3 regions of the Burkholderia sp. NRF60-BP8 genome follow, and region 1 is predicted to be linked to each of the others. Evidence: predicted binding sites of a transcription regulator. Region 1 holds the regulator's gene; each other region holds the start of a gene.

Evidence for each region. The regulator HrcA, encoded in region 1, represses chaperone genes, less so after heat shock. The targets are predictions, from matches to a motif close to TTAGCACTCNNNNNNNNNGAGTGCTAA.
Region 2: the regulator HrcA is predicted to act here: its motif matches at 1,974-2,000, upstream of WS54_RS02270 (co-chaperone GroES).
Region 3: the regulator HrcA is predicted to act here: its motif matches at 973-999, upstream of groES (co-chaperone GroES).

What each region holds. Positions count from the first base shown of each region.
Region 1 is NZ_CP013373.1:722,204-726,713, reverse strand. Features, by position in the region: gene grpE (nucleotide exchange factor GrpE) at 1-473, opposite strand, end outside; gene WS54_RS33990 (hypothetical protein) at 827-988, shown strand; gene WS54_RS16515 (RNA-binding S4 domain-containing protein) at 960-1,367, opposite strand; gene hemH (ferrochelatase) at 1,457-2,521, opposite strand; gene hrcA (heat-inducible transcriptional repressor HrcA) at 2,667-3,689, opposite strand; gene WS54_RS16500 (NAD kinase) at 3,821-4,510, shown strand, end outside.
Region 2 is NZ_CP013372.1:491,891-496,400, forward strand. Features, by position in the region: gene groL (chaperonin GroEL) at 1-1,638, opposite strand, end outside; gene WS54_RS02270 (co-chaperone GroES) at 1,651-1,941, opposite strand; gene WS54_RS02275 (LysR substrate-binding domain-containing protein) at 2,140-3,090, opposite strand; gene WS54_RS02280 (M20 aminoacylase family protein) at 3,254-4,408, shown strand; gene WS54_RS02285 (ABC transporter substrate-binding protein) at 4,491-4,510, shown strand, end outside.
Region 3 is NZ_CP013373.1:849,423-853,932, reverse strand. Features, by position in the region: gene groL (chaperonin GroEL) at 1-560, opposite strand, end outside; gene groES (co-chaperone GroES) at 606-899, opposite strand; gene WS54_RS17110 (SRPBCC family protein) at 1,302-1,814, opposite strand; gene WS54_RS17105 (LolA family protein) at 1,858-2,490, opposite strand; gene WS54_RS17100 (hypothetical protein) at 2,487-2,906, opposite strand; gene WS54_RS17095 (anti-sigma factor family protein) at 2,933-3,715, opposite strand; gene WS54_RS17090 (sigma-70 family RNA polymerase sigma factor) at 3,712-4,227, opposite strand; gene WS54_RS17085 (COG4315 family predicted lipoprotein) at 4,255-4,510, opposite strand, start outside.

The sequences.
Region 1 (4,510 bases):
ACCGTGACGACGGTGTTCGGCTCCTGCTCGGCCGGCACCATCGAAATGGCCTGGTGCTGGTGCGGATCGAACTTCTCGCCGACCGGGTTGATCGCGACGACGCGGCCCTTCTCGAGCGCGCTCGTCAACTGCCGCAGCGTCAGCTCGACGCCTTCGCGCACCTTCGCGATGTCGCCGGAGGTATCGCTGACGGCCGCTTCCAGGCTGTCCAGCACGGGCAGCAGGTGTTCCGCGAAGCTCTCGATCGCGAACTTGTGCGCCTTCGACACGTCGTCCTGCGCGCGGCGGCGCACGTTCTCGGTCTCGGCCTTCGCCCGCAGGAAGCTTTCCTGGAGCTCGGCGACCTTGGCTTGAGCCTCCGCGAGCGCCGCGTCGGCGGCTTCGGCGGCGGGTGCGGCGCCTTGCGCCGCCTGCTTTTCGCTACCGATGTCTTCGGCCGATTGGGTAGCCGGGTTCTCTTGCGTGTTTTCCATGTCGCTGAAAGTCGATTAGAGGTTGAAGCCAAATCGGCAACCGTCGGACGTATACCCGACGGCACCGCACATTGGTGGTGCAAATAAGGGCGAAAACTGCGATTTCAAGAGGGTCTTTCGCCGACATTCGCCAATGCCGTGAAACAACCGCGCGTTTCCTGGTGCAGGCGTCGCATCGTTCGCCGGATCGGGCGAAACGGCCTGTAACAACGCTTACCCGGCAAGTACTAGCTCCGCACAGGCCCGCTGCACTACACTCCACTCAAGCGTCGGAAAAGCGTGTTTACCCCTAGCTGACCGCCGCCCGACATCCACCTGGCGCCGTTTTCACCCTTGTTCTCGAGGGGAGTACCGTGAAACTGACCTTTGCGATATCGGTGGTCGCGCTGGTACTCATTGCCGGCACCACCACCATCTGCCTGTCGGGAGCCGTCACCGACCGCACGACCGAATACGGAAGCGCGCGGGCGACGTTCGACCAGATGTTCAGCTCCCACCAGAAAATCTGTCGATGATGCGCCGGTCGCGCTTGGTCGGCCGGCCGTGCAGCCCGGCCGCCGGCTCGCGATACGTGCGGCGTCGCTCCAGTTCGGCGAGCCGCGCGGCCCGCCCCGCTTCCGTTTCCTCGTAGAGCGTCTGCGCGACGCTTGCGGGGCCGCGCACGTCGCACACGCCCAGCACGGCAATGTGCCAGACGATGCCGTCGATCGCAATCTCGACCTCGTCGCCCACTCGCACGTCCTTCGCCGGCTTGACCGCTGCACCGCCGATCTTCACGTGTCCCTTGTCGACCGCATCGGTCGCGAGCGAGCGCGTCTTGAAGAACCGGGCCGCCCACAGCCATTTGTCGATGCGCAGCTTCGCGCCCGGCTCGGTGGAAATCTTGTAGTTCATGTCAGTCTCCGCAGGGCCGCCCCAAGGAGGCTGACCGCTTTCCGGGAAAACGGCGAACGAAAAGCGCGTGGAAATCGTTTCATCTCGTCTCAACCGACCGTTTCGGGCTGCGCGGCCTTGACGGGCCAGCCCTGCAGATTCTCCGCGACGATCTCGCCGAGCGCGCCGATCCACGCGGACGCGCCGTTCAGACACGGAATGCGGTGGAAGGTCTTGCCGCCGCCGGCGAGGAACTCGTCGCGCACTTCCATGCCGATTTCCTCGATCGTCTCCAGGCAATCGGCCGTGAAGCCGGGACAGAACACGTCCGCCCGCCGCACGCCGGCCTCGCCGAATTCGCGCAACGTCGGCGCGGTGTACGGCTGCAGCCATTCGGCCTTGCCGAAGCGCGACTGGAACGTGACGCGGCATTCGGTACTCGACAGCCCGAGCGCGGCCATCAGCAACGCGCCGGTCTGCTGACACTGGTCGTGATACGGGTCGCCGAGGTCGAGCGTGCGCTTCGGCACGCCGTGGAAACTCAGCACCAGCTTGTCGCCGGCCGCGAAATCGGGCCGGCCATGCTGCGCCCAGTACTGGCGCACCTGTTCGGCCAGTGCATGGATATAGGCCGGATGGTCGGCGTAGTGCCGCACCGTGCGCACTTCCGGCTGGTTGCGCATGCGCGCGAGCGCGTCGAACGCGGCATCGAACGCGGTGGCCGTGGTCGACGCCGAGTATTGCGGATACATCGGCATCAACAGCACGCGCTCGACGCCCGCGCGCTTGAACTGCGCGAGCGCATGCGCAATGTTCGGGCTGCCGTAGCGCATCGCGTAGTCGACCGTCACGTGATAGCCGTTCGACACGAGCAGGTGCCGCACGCTGTCGGTCTGACGCTCGGTGTACACGCGCAGCGGCGAGCCCTCGGGCATCCAGACGGCCGCGTATTTCTTCGCGGAGGCACGGCCGCGCAGCGGCAGGATCAGCGTGCGCAGCAGCACCTGCCAGACGGCCTGCGGGATTTCGACGACCCGTGGATCCGACAGGAATTCGGCCAGGTAGCGCCGCACCGCGCGCGGCGTGGGCGCGTCGGGCGTGCCGAGATTGATCAGCAGCACACCGATGCGATGGGCGGCCGCGATGTTCGAAGGCGGCTCGAGATCGAAACGCATGGGCAAGGACGTGCTCGAGGCACGGGACCGGACGGCCCTCAATTATAGCGGGCCGCCCCGTGCCGTTCGGCCGACTGTCGCCACAAGCGGCGGCACGGCACGATAGCGGGGCGGGATCGGGCCGGCGATCGCCGGTTATTGCTGGCTATTGCTGGCTCAGCGTGAGCGACAGCAGGCGCGCGGTGATGTCGACGATCGGTATCACGCGGTTGTACGCCATCCGGGTCGGGCCGATCACGCCGAGCGTGCCGACGATCTGCCCGTTCACCTCGTACGGCGCGGTGACGACGCTCATTTCCTCGATCGGCACGAGCGTCGATTCGCCGCCGATGAAGATCTGCACGCCCTGGGCGTGGCTCGACACGTCGAGCAGTTGCAGGAGGCCCGTCTTTTGGTCGAATACGTCGAACAGCTTGCGCAGCCGCGCCATGTCGGACGACAGATCCGCCACTTCGAGCAGGTTGCGCTCGCCGGAAATCAGCACGGTGTCCTCGGTGTCGGGCACCTCGGTGCTGGCCGTCACGGCCGCGTGCATCAGCGTCGTCATGTCGCCGCGCAGCTGGTCGATCTCGTCGCGCAGGCGGCGGCGCACCTCGTCGAACGACAGCCCGGCGAAATGCGCATTGATGTAGTTGGACGCCTCGGTCAGCTGCGACGGCGAATAGTCGCGCGGCGTCGCGAGCATGCGGTTCTGCACGTCGCCCTCGGGCGTGACGATGATCAGCAGGATGCGCTTGTCGGACAGGCGCATGAACTCGATCTGCTTGAACACGTGGCTGCGGCGCGGCGTCAGCACGACACCCGCGAACTGCGACAGGTTCGACAGCACGCTCGCGGCGGCGGCGACCACCCGCTGCTGCGGCTCGCCGGCCTGCAGCGTGTTCTGCACCTGGCGCGCGACGGCCTCGGCGTCGATCGGCGCCTCGACCGTCAGCATCGTATCGACGAACAGCCGGTAGCCGCGCGGCGTCGGCACCCGGCCGGCCGACGTGTGCGGACTCGACACGAGGCCGAGCTCCTCCAGGTCGGACATCACGTTGCGGATCGTCGCCGGGCTCAGCTCGAGCCCGGAGTAACGGGACAACGTGCGCGATCCGACCGGCTGACCGTCGGCGATATACCGTTCGATCAGGGTTTTCAGGAGGGTTCGTGCGCGAGGATCTAGCATGGTGGAAAATTTTAGCGCAACCGCGCGAGCGCGGCGAGTGGCGTCGACCACCATTGCGCGGGCCGGCCCGATCCGGCCCCGTCGGCGCACAGCCGGTTCTTTTCGTCAACGAGCTATGGTGTAATGCCGGCATGAAAACCGGTAATCAGTTCAACACTGTCGCGCTCGTCGGCCGGAGCAACACGCCCGGCATCGCCGAGCCGCTCGCCACGCTGGCCGACAGCATCGCCACGCTCGGCTGCGAGGTCGTGTTCGAAGGCGAGACAGCACGCGAAATCGGCATCGCCGGGTACCCGGCGCTCACGCCGGCCGAAATCGGGGCGCGAGCGGACGTGGCGATCGTGCTCGGCGGCGACGGCACGATGCTCGGCATCGGCCGCCAGCTTGCGCCCTACCGGACCCCGCTGATCGGGATCAACCACGGGCGGCTCGGTTTCATCACCGACATCGCGGCATCCGACATGCAGGCGCTCGTGCCCGTGATGCTGGCCGGCAAGTTCGAGCGCGAGGAGCGCTCGCTGCTCGAGGCGCGGATCGTGCGCGACGGCGAACCGATCTACCACGCGCTCGCGTTCAACGACGTCGTCGTGAACCGCAGCGGCTTCTCCGGGATGGTCGAGCTGCGCGCGTCGGTCGACGGCCGCTACATGTACAACCAGCGCTCGGACGGCCTGATCGTCGCGACGCCCACCGGCTCGACCGCGTATGCGCTGTCGTCGGCCGGCCCGATCCTCCATCCGCAACTGGCGGGCATCGTGCTCGTGCCGATCGCGCCGCACGCGCTGTCGAACCGGCCGATCGTGCTGCCCGACGATTCGAAG
Region 2 (4,510 bases), on a different replicon from region 1:
GAAATCGAATCCCGGCCCGCCCGCGCCCGGGCCACCCGGTGCGGCAGCCGGCGCCGCATCCTTCGGCGCTTCGAACACGGTCGCATCGGTCGTCAGCAGCAGTCCGGCCACCGACGCCGCGTTCTGCAGCGCGGTGCGCGTGACCTTGGTCGGATCGAGCACGCCCGATTCGACGAGGTCGCCGTACTCGCCCGTCTGCGCGTTGTACCCGAAGTTGCCCGTGCCTTCGGCGACCTTCGCGACGACGACGCTCGCTTCCTCGCCCGCATTCGCGACGATCTGGCGCAGCGGTTCTTCCAGCGCGCGCAGCACGATCTTGATGCCCGCGTCCTGATCGGCGTTCACGCCCTTCAGCTCGCGGATCGCCTGCCGCACGCGGATCAGTGCGACGCCGCCGCCCGGCACGATGCCTTCTTCCACGGCCGCGCGCGTCGCGTGCAGCGCGTCGTCGACGCGATCCTTCTTCTCCTTCACCTCGATTTCGGTCGCGCCGCCGACCTTGATCACCGCCACGCCGCCCGCGAGCTTCGCGACGCGTTCCTGCAGCTTCTCGCGGTCGTAGTCGGACGTCGCCTCGTCGATCTGCACGCGGATCTGCTTCACGCGCGCTTCGATGTTCTTCGCATCGCCCGCGCCGTCGATCACGGTGGTGTTTTCCTTGCCGACCTCGATGCGCTTCGCCTGGCCCAGGTCGGCGAGCGTGGCCTTCTCGAGCGTCAAGCCGGTTTCCTCGGCGATCACCTGGCCGCTGGTGAGAATCGCGATGTCCTCCAGCAGCGCCTTGCGCCGATCGCCGAAGCCCGGCGCCTTGACCGCGACCGTCTTCAGGATGCCGCGGATGTTGTTCACGACGAGCGTCGCGAGCGCTTCGCCTTCGACGTCTTCCGCGATGATCAGCAGCGGTCGGCCCGACTTGGCGACCTGCTCGAGCACCGGCAGCAGGTCGCGGATGTTCGAGATCTTCTTGTCGTGCAGGAGGATGTACGGGCTTTCGATCTCGGCGATCTGCTTGTCCGGATTGTTGATGAAATACGGCGACAGGTAACCGCGGTCGAATTGCAGCCCCTCGACGACGTCGAGCTCGTCGGCGAGCGACTTGCCGTCCTCGACGGTGATCACGCCTTCCTTGCCGACGCGGTCGATCGCTTCGGCAATGCGCTGGCCGATCGACTCCTCGCCGTTCGCGGAAATCGTCGCCACCTGCGCGATTTCCTTGCTGGTGGTGGTCGGCTTGCTGATCTTCTTCAATTCGTCGACGGCCGATGCGACGGCCTTGTCGATGCCGCGCTTCAGGTCGAGCGGATTGAGCCCGGCCGCGACGTATTTCTGGCCTTCGCGGACGATCGCCTGCGCGAGCACGGTGGCCGTCGTCGTGCCGTCGCCGGCCGCGTCGCTGGTGCGCGACGCGACTTCCTTCACGAGTTGCGCGCCGATGTTCTGCAGCTTGTCCGCGAGTTCGATTTCCTTCGCGACCGACACGCCGTCCTTCGTGACGACGGGCGCACCGAAGCTGCGTTCGAGCACGACGTTGCGGCCTTTCGGCCCGAGCGTGACCTTCACCGCGTTCGCGAGAATGTTGACGCCTTCGGTCAGCTTCGCACGTGCGACGTCGCTGAAAATGATTTCCTTCGCTGCCATGATTGTGCTCCGTTATTGATTGACGACCGCGACGATGTCTTCCTCGCGCAGCACGAGAAACTCGTTGCCGTCCACCTTGACGGCTTGCCCCGCGTACTTGCCGAACAGCACGCGCTCGCCGACCTGCAGGTCGGGCACGATGCGCTGGCCGTCCGCGTCCTTGCGGCCGGGGCCGACGGCGATCACTTCGCCCTGGTCTGGCTTTTCGGCCGCGCTATCGGGAATCACGATGCCCGATGCGGTGGTGGTTTCCTGATCGAGTCGCTTCACGATCACGCGATCGTGCAAGGGGCGTAGGCTCATATTTTCGTCCTGTGCTGTTCTGTCGAAATGGGCTGGCACTCTTTAACAGAGAGTGCTGACGAGTATAGAAATGCGCGCCGGCGCGATCCAATAACGGATTCGGAAAAGCATTTGCGCGAATGCGCTTTGGGAACGGGTCCGGCTCTGCGGCATGGAGACCGTCGCCGGACGCAACGCGCAACGCGCGACGCGGGCGCGTCAGATCAGCAGCGACACGGTCTTGAACAGCGCGAGATCGTCCTTGCGCGCGGAGCGCGCGTGCCGCCGGACGACCTGCAGCAGGCAGTCGATGAAGCAGCGCGCGGCCTCGCTCAGCGTGCTGCTGCGGCGCGTGACGATGCCGAGCTCGCGCGGCTCGAAGGTCTCCTTCAGCGACAGCGCGCGCATCCGCTCGCCGAACGGCGGCACGGCGGCGAGAATCGTCGGGCACCACGTGCACATGTCGGCCTGCTCGAGCATCGTCTGCAGCATCGCGACCGATTGCGCGCGCACGATGCGCCGCTCGTCGATCTGCGCGCCGTGGCGCGTGAACAGGTAGTCGACGAGCGCCGCCTGGCCGTCCGCCGCGAAATTCAGCACCCAATCGTTGTCGAGCAGATCGTGGATCGATCGCGCGCGTTCGCGCGGGTGGCCGGCGCGCACCATCACCGAGGTCTCGTAACGCAGCATCGGCTCGAACGCGAATTCCTGCGCGCTGCCCGGCTGCACGTGCCCGAGCGCGAAATCCATGGTGCCGTCGCGCAGCAGCGGCTGCGCGACGGCGATCAACGCTTCGTAGAGTTCGAGACGCACGTCGGGCATCCGTTCTCGAAAACGCAGCACCGTTTCCGCGAGGAACGTCATGGTGAGCCATGGCGTGACGCCGACGCTCAGCCGCCCCTCGACGCGCCCGCGCAGCCGTTCGAGATCGCTCTGCGCGTGCTCCAGTTGTTTCAGCACGAGCTTCGCATGGGTGAGCAAGGTTTTCCCGTATTCGGTAAAGCCGATGCCCTCCGGCGCGCGCACGAGCAGCGGCAGGCGCTCGCTTGCCTCCAGCTCGCGCAACGCGCGCGTGACGGCCGCCTGCGACAGCCCGAGCATGCGCGCCGCGCCCCGGATGCTGCCGGCCTCTGCGCTCGCGACGAGCGCCTGCAACTGATGCAGTTTCATGGTGCGATACCCGACAACGAAAGGTTGTCATCATAACGAAACCGCGGCTGGTCGGCCGGATTTTCGCTGCATACGATCCCGTCACGATCCGCCCTCCGGCGGTCGACAACCGGAACGTAGCGAAGGAGTATCGGGGTTGGGCCAAACACGAATTTTTCCCGAAATGGCAGCGATCGAAGCCGAGATGATCGCGCTGCGCCGCCGGCTGCACGCGCATCCCGAGCTCGGCTTCGAGGAGCGCGCGACCGGCGATCTCGTCGCCGAGCACCTGACAACATGGGGTTATCGGGTGGAGCGCGGCCTCGGCGGCACCGGCGTGGTCGGCACGCTGGCGCGCGGCGCCGGCAAGCGGCTCGGGTTGCGCGCGGACATGGACGCGTTGCCGATCCGCGAGACGACCGGGCTGCCGCATGCGAGCCGGCACGACGGCGTGATGCACGCGTGCGGCCACGACGGCCATACGGCGATGCTGCTCGCCGCCGCGTGCTGCATCGCGGCGCGCGCGCGTTTCACGGGCACGCTGAACCTGATCTTTCAGCCGGCGGAGGAAGGGCTCGGCGGCGCGAAGCGCATGCTCGACGACGGGCTGTTCACGCGGTTCCCGTGCGACGCGGTGTTCGCGATGCACAACGTGCCGGGGTTGCCGGCCGGCGTGCTCGGCTTCTGCGACGGCCCGGCGATGGCGTCGGCCGACGAGGTGCGCGTGCGCGTGATGGGCCGGGGCGGGCACGGCGCCGCGCCGCACACGACGGTCGATCCGGTGGTGGTCTGCGCATCGATCGTGATGGCGCTGCAGACGATCGTGTCGCGCAACGTGAATCCGCAGGAGCTGGCGATCGTCACGGCGGGCGCGATCCATGCGGGCGCCGCGTCGAACGTGATTCCGCCGCACGCGGAGCTCGAACTGAGCGTGCGCGCGCTGTCGCCGGACGTGCGCGCGCTGCTCGAGCGGCGCATCCGCGAGATCGTGCACGGGCAGGCCGCGAGTTATGGCGCGACGGCCGAGATCGACTACCGGCACACCTATCCGGTGCTCGTCAATCACGCGGCGGAAACGGCATTCGCTCGCGACGTCGCGCGCGAATGGGGCGGCGACGGCGCGCTGATTCCGCAGTTGCGGCCGATCGCGGCGAGCGAGGACTTCGCGTTCATGCTGAACGCGTGCCCGGGCAGCTACCTGTCGATCGGCAACGGCGACGGCAACGGCGATGGCGCGACCGGATGCGGGCTGCACCACCCCGGCTACGACTTCAACGATGCATGTCTCGCGACGGGCGCGAGCTATTGGGTCGCGCTGGCGGAGCGATATCTCGCGTGACGCGGCGCATGCTGCGTACGCGGCGAGCCGGTGCCCGATGCGCCGGACGAATTCGATTCACGATCTACACAAGGAGACGGCAATGAAGCAGTGGATGGCGGC
Region 3 (4,510 bases), 130 kb from region 1:
AGTTCGTCGGCCAGCGACTTGCCGTCTTCGACGGTGATGACGCCTTCCTTGCCGACCTTGTCCATCGCTTCAGCGATGCGATCGCCGATCGACGAATCGCTGTTCGCCGAGATCGAGCCGACCTGTGCGATTTCCTTGTTGGTCGTGCACGGCTTGCTGATCTTCTTCAGCTCTTCGACGGCCGCTGCGACGGCCTTGTCGATGCCGCGCTTCAGGTCCATCGGGTTCATGCCCGACGCGACGTACTTCATGCCTTCGCGAACGATCGATTGCGCGAGCACGGTTGCCGTCGTCGTACCGTCGCCTGCGTTGTCGCTGGTCTTGGAAGCGACTTCCTTGACCATTTGCGCGCCCATGTTCTGGAGCTTGTCCTTCAGCTCGATTTCCTTCGCGACCGACACACCGTCCTTGGTGACCGTCGGGCCGCCGAAGCTGCGCTCGAGCACGACGTTGCGGCCCTTCGGACCCAGCGTGACCTTGACTGCGTTGGCGAGAATGTTCACGCCTTCGACCATCTTCGAACGGGCGGAATCGCCGAATACGACGTCTTTAGCTGCCATCTTTAACTCCTTGAATTCTTGGGAATATGTACCGTCGGAGGACGCTTACTTGGCGTTGACAACGGCCATGATGTCTTCTTCGCGCATGACCAGCAGTTCCTGGCCGTCGACCTTCACGGTCTGGCCTGCGTACTTGCCGAACAGGACACGATCGCCGACCTTCACGTCGAGTGCGATCGGCGCGCCCTTGTCGTCGCGCTTGCCCGGGCCGATGGCCAGGACTTCGCCCTGATCCGGCTTTTCAGCAGCGGCGTCGGGGATCACGATGCCCGAGGCGGTCTTGGTTTCCTGATCCAGGCGCTTGACGATCACGCGATCGTGCAAAGGACGAAGGTTCATATTCACTCCTCTCTTGACTGAGATTGAAGAACGCTTAGGGAAACTGCCCGGCTCGTCGCCCGGCAGAGAATTGTTAGCACTCTCGTGCAGCGAGTGCTAATTATATGGACGGGTTTTGACAAATTCAAGAAGGGGAACCGGGGGAATTTTCGACGCGGCGGGACGGTGGAAAAACACGGAAACACAACAAAAAACCTTTTAAAAACAATAATCTGAAGACCTCAATCGTCGCGACGGACGGCCCCGTGCAACCCGCCAACCTCATCCAGCCCCGATTGGACACCGGGTAAGCCCGGAGTTCCTGAGACCGGCGACATCGCAGCGAAAAAACCGTGCGGGCGCCGATTTCATCCGCCGCGACGCGTTCGTTCGCGTGCGTCGCCGCGTCAATCCTTGCGCGCCTCACGCATCGGCACAGTCCGCGCCCGACAGCGGCCGGAAGGTCCGGCCGTCCGTCTCGACGGCCGCGCCCAGCCGCCGCGCGAGCCCCTTCGCGCCTTCGCGCATCACGACGTCGTGATTCCATCGGAACAGCGGCCGTGCGAGCGGCTCCAGCCAGTTCATCCAGCCGTGCGTGCAAATGTGCCAGTCGTAGCGCACGACGGTGCGCGCGCCGTCGGCGGCGAACGACCAGCGTCCGTCGCCCTCGATCGCGCCGCTCGCACGGCCTTCGAGCACATGCGGCCGCTCGACGCGCCGCACGCGCATGTCGAAGGTCAGCCGGTACGGCAGCGCGCCCTTCCACGTATACCGGTGCAGCGCGCCGACGCCGCGCGCGTCGCCATGCTCGAGCTCGACGGTGCGCACGGCGCCCTTCCACCAGTCGGGCCAGCGATCGACCTGGTAGATCGCATCCCAGACCGCCGCGAGCGGCGCATCCACCCGCCAGATCGTCGAAAACCGGTACTCCGCCATGCAGCCTCCGGCATGCGCGTCAGGAACGCGGATCGGCGCGCCGTCAGGGCGCGAAGAAACGCTCGGGAAACGCGACGTCGATCTCCACGTCGTCGAGCGTCACGGTTTCGAGCGGCACGTCGTCGCCGTCCGCGTAGCTGACGACCTTCAGCGGAAAACCGTCCGCGGCGTCGAGCCACAGCCGGTAGCGATGCACGCCGTCGACCGCGTGCGCAGGCGCGCCCGTGACCAGCACGCGCAGCGCGGTCCGGCCGCCGACGGCCTCCTCGCCTTCGGTCACCGTCGCGCCGCCCTGCTGCAGCGCATGGACGTTGCGCAGCAGTTCGCCGACGTCCGAGCGGTCGACCCGGTGGCCGGTGCGGTCGCGCACGAGCGGATTGGACGGCGACAACGTCAGCGCGGGCGGCGCGTGCGTGCCGAACGGGCGCAACCGCACCTTGCCGTCGCCGGGATCGTACGCGAGCACCGCGCCGCGATGCGGCGACACGAAATCCATCCGGACGAAGCCCGGTTTCAGGTACGCGTAGCGGATTTCGGTGTGCTCGCCGTCGCGCGCCGACGAGCGAATCGTCGCGCGGTACGAGCGGACGTGGTCGAAATGCGCCTGCGCGACGGTCACGGGATCGGCTGTCATGCTCGCTCCTATCAGGCTCGCGGCCAGCAACGCGGCGATCACGGCGCCGCCTCGACATCGAGCACGCCTTCCATCCCGCGCTCGCGATGGCTTCTGAAAAACAGCAGCCGGTGCGTGCAATAGTAGGCGAATCGCCCCGGCTGCAGCGGCGTGAAACGAAACGTCCTCGGCGTCGTGCCGAGCTCGGTGCGTACCGCGATGCCGGCCTGCGGCGCGTCGATTTCGAAGCTGTGCGGCACCACGCCGGGCTCGGCCGACACGGTCAGCTCGACCGGCACGTGCGCGCGCACGATCACGTGGTTCGGCCGGAAGAAATAGCTGCCGCCGACGATCGCCACGCGCTGCACGCCATCGGCGTCGACCGGCACGCGCACGGGCGGGTCGCCTTCCGCTCGTGCAAGCGTCGTGCCCGCCAGGAACGCTGCCAGCCCGAGCGCCTTCATCATCGACCTCTTCATCGCTTGCTCCCTGCGAGCGCCGCGCGTCATCCCTTCCATGCGTCGGTCGGGCCGCCCAGCGCACCGCATGCGTCGATCGCGAGCTCGCGCAGGCGCCGTTCGTCGCCGCGGCCGGACAGCGCATAACCCATGCCGCGATCCGACCAGAAATACGTGTATCGTCCGCCGGCCGACATCGCCTGCGGCGCGAGGCGCCGCGCATCGTATGCGCTCATGTACAGCGTCACGCGCGCGCCGTCCGCGCGCTGGTACATGAGCTGCGCGGCCGGCCCCGCGTCGCCGGGCAGCACCCGGCCGCCCAGCAGCGCGTAACCGTATTCGTCGAGCGACGGTGCGCGCACCGGCCGGCCGACGCGCGCCGACAGCCACGCGGCGAGCCGCGCGGGATCGGCCGCACCGACTTCCACCGGATGCTCGCGGTCGGCGGCGTACACGGCGTATGCGACGTCGGCGCGCGCGGCGAACGCCGGTTCGCGGTCGAACGCCGTCCAGCCGGCATGCAGCGCGACACCGATCAGCAGCCCGGCCGCGAGCCCCGCGAACGCGTGCGTGACGGCGCGCCAGCGCGGCGCGCGGCGCTGCACGAACAACGCCGGCGCGGCCCCCGGCAACGGAAACAGCGCTTTCAACGCATCGCGCTGCGCGCGGTAATGCGCGAATCGTTCGGCTTCCTGCGGATCGGACTGCAGGCGCTCGAGCATCTCGCGCCGCTCGTCCCCGGACAACTCGCCGTCCAGCAGCGCGGACAGCAGTTGCGCCGACGCGTCGTCGTCCCCCCGATTCGAAGGCTTGCGCGGATCGTCCATCATGGCTTCCCGATCACCCGTAACGCGGCCGTGCCGTGCGCCGACGGCGCGTCCGACAGCAAGGCGCGCATCTGCGCACGCGCCCGCGCGAGTCGCGACATCACCGTGCCCACCGGCACGCCGAGCACCTGCGCGGCATCGCGATAGCTCAACTCCTCGAGCGCGACCAGCAACAGCACCTCGCGCTGTTCGACCGGCAGCCGGTACAGCGCGCGCTGCACGTCGCGCAACTCCAGCCCGCCGACCTCGCCCGCCGGCGCGGCCATCGTCTGCCACGGCGCGGTCGCGTCGTCGACCGCGATCTCGTGCCGGGCGCGCAACTGGTCGATGAAGCGGTGCCGCAGCAGCGTCAGCAGCCACGCGCGCAGGTGGGCGCCGTCGCGCGGCGGCCGGTTCAGCGCACGCTCGAGCGTGTCCTGCACGAGATCGTCGGCCCACGCGCGCTCGCCCGTCAGTGCACGCGCATAGCGCGTGAGATGCGGGAGCCACACCAGCAGGTCCGATTCATAGCTCATCGGAGCGCCTCGCGCGTCGCCGCGCGATCACGGCCGCGCGACGTGCCACATGCCGCCGACGCCGTCGCCGCCCGCGTCGCCGGCCTGGTGGTCCATCTTCCAGCGATACAGCGGGCGGCCACGGTACGCCCATTGCTTGTTGCCGTCGTCGCGGGCGACGAGGCTCAGCGCACCCGACGCCTTGTCGTACGCGTCGGCGAGCGCGGGCGGCCAGTTGGCCGCGCATGCGCCGTCGCACATGCTCTTGCCCGGCGCATCGCGATCGAACACGTACAGCGTCATG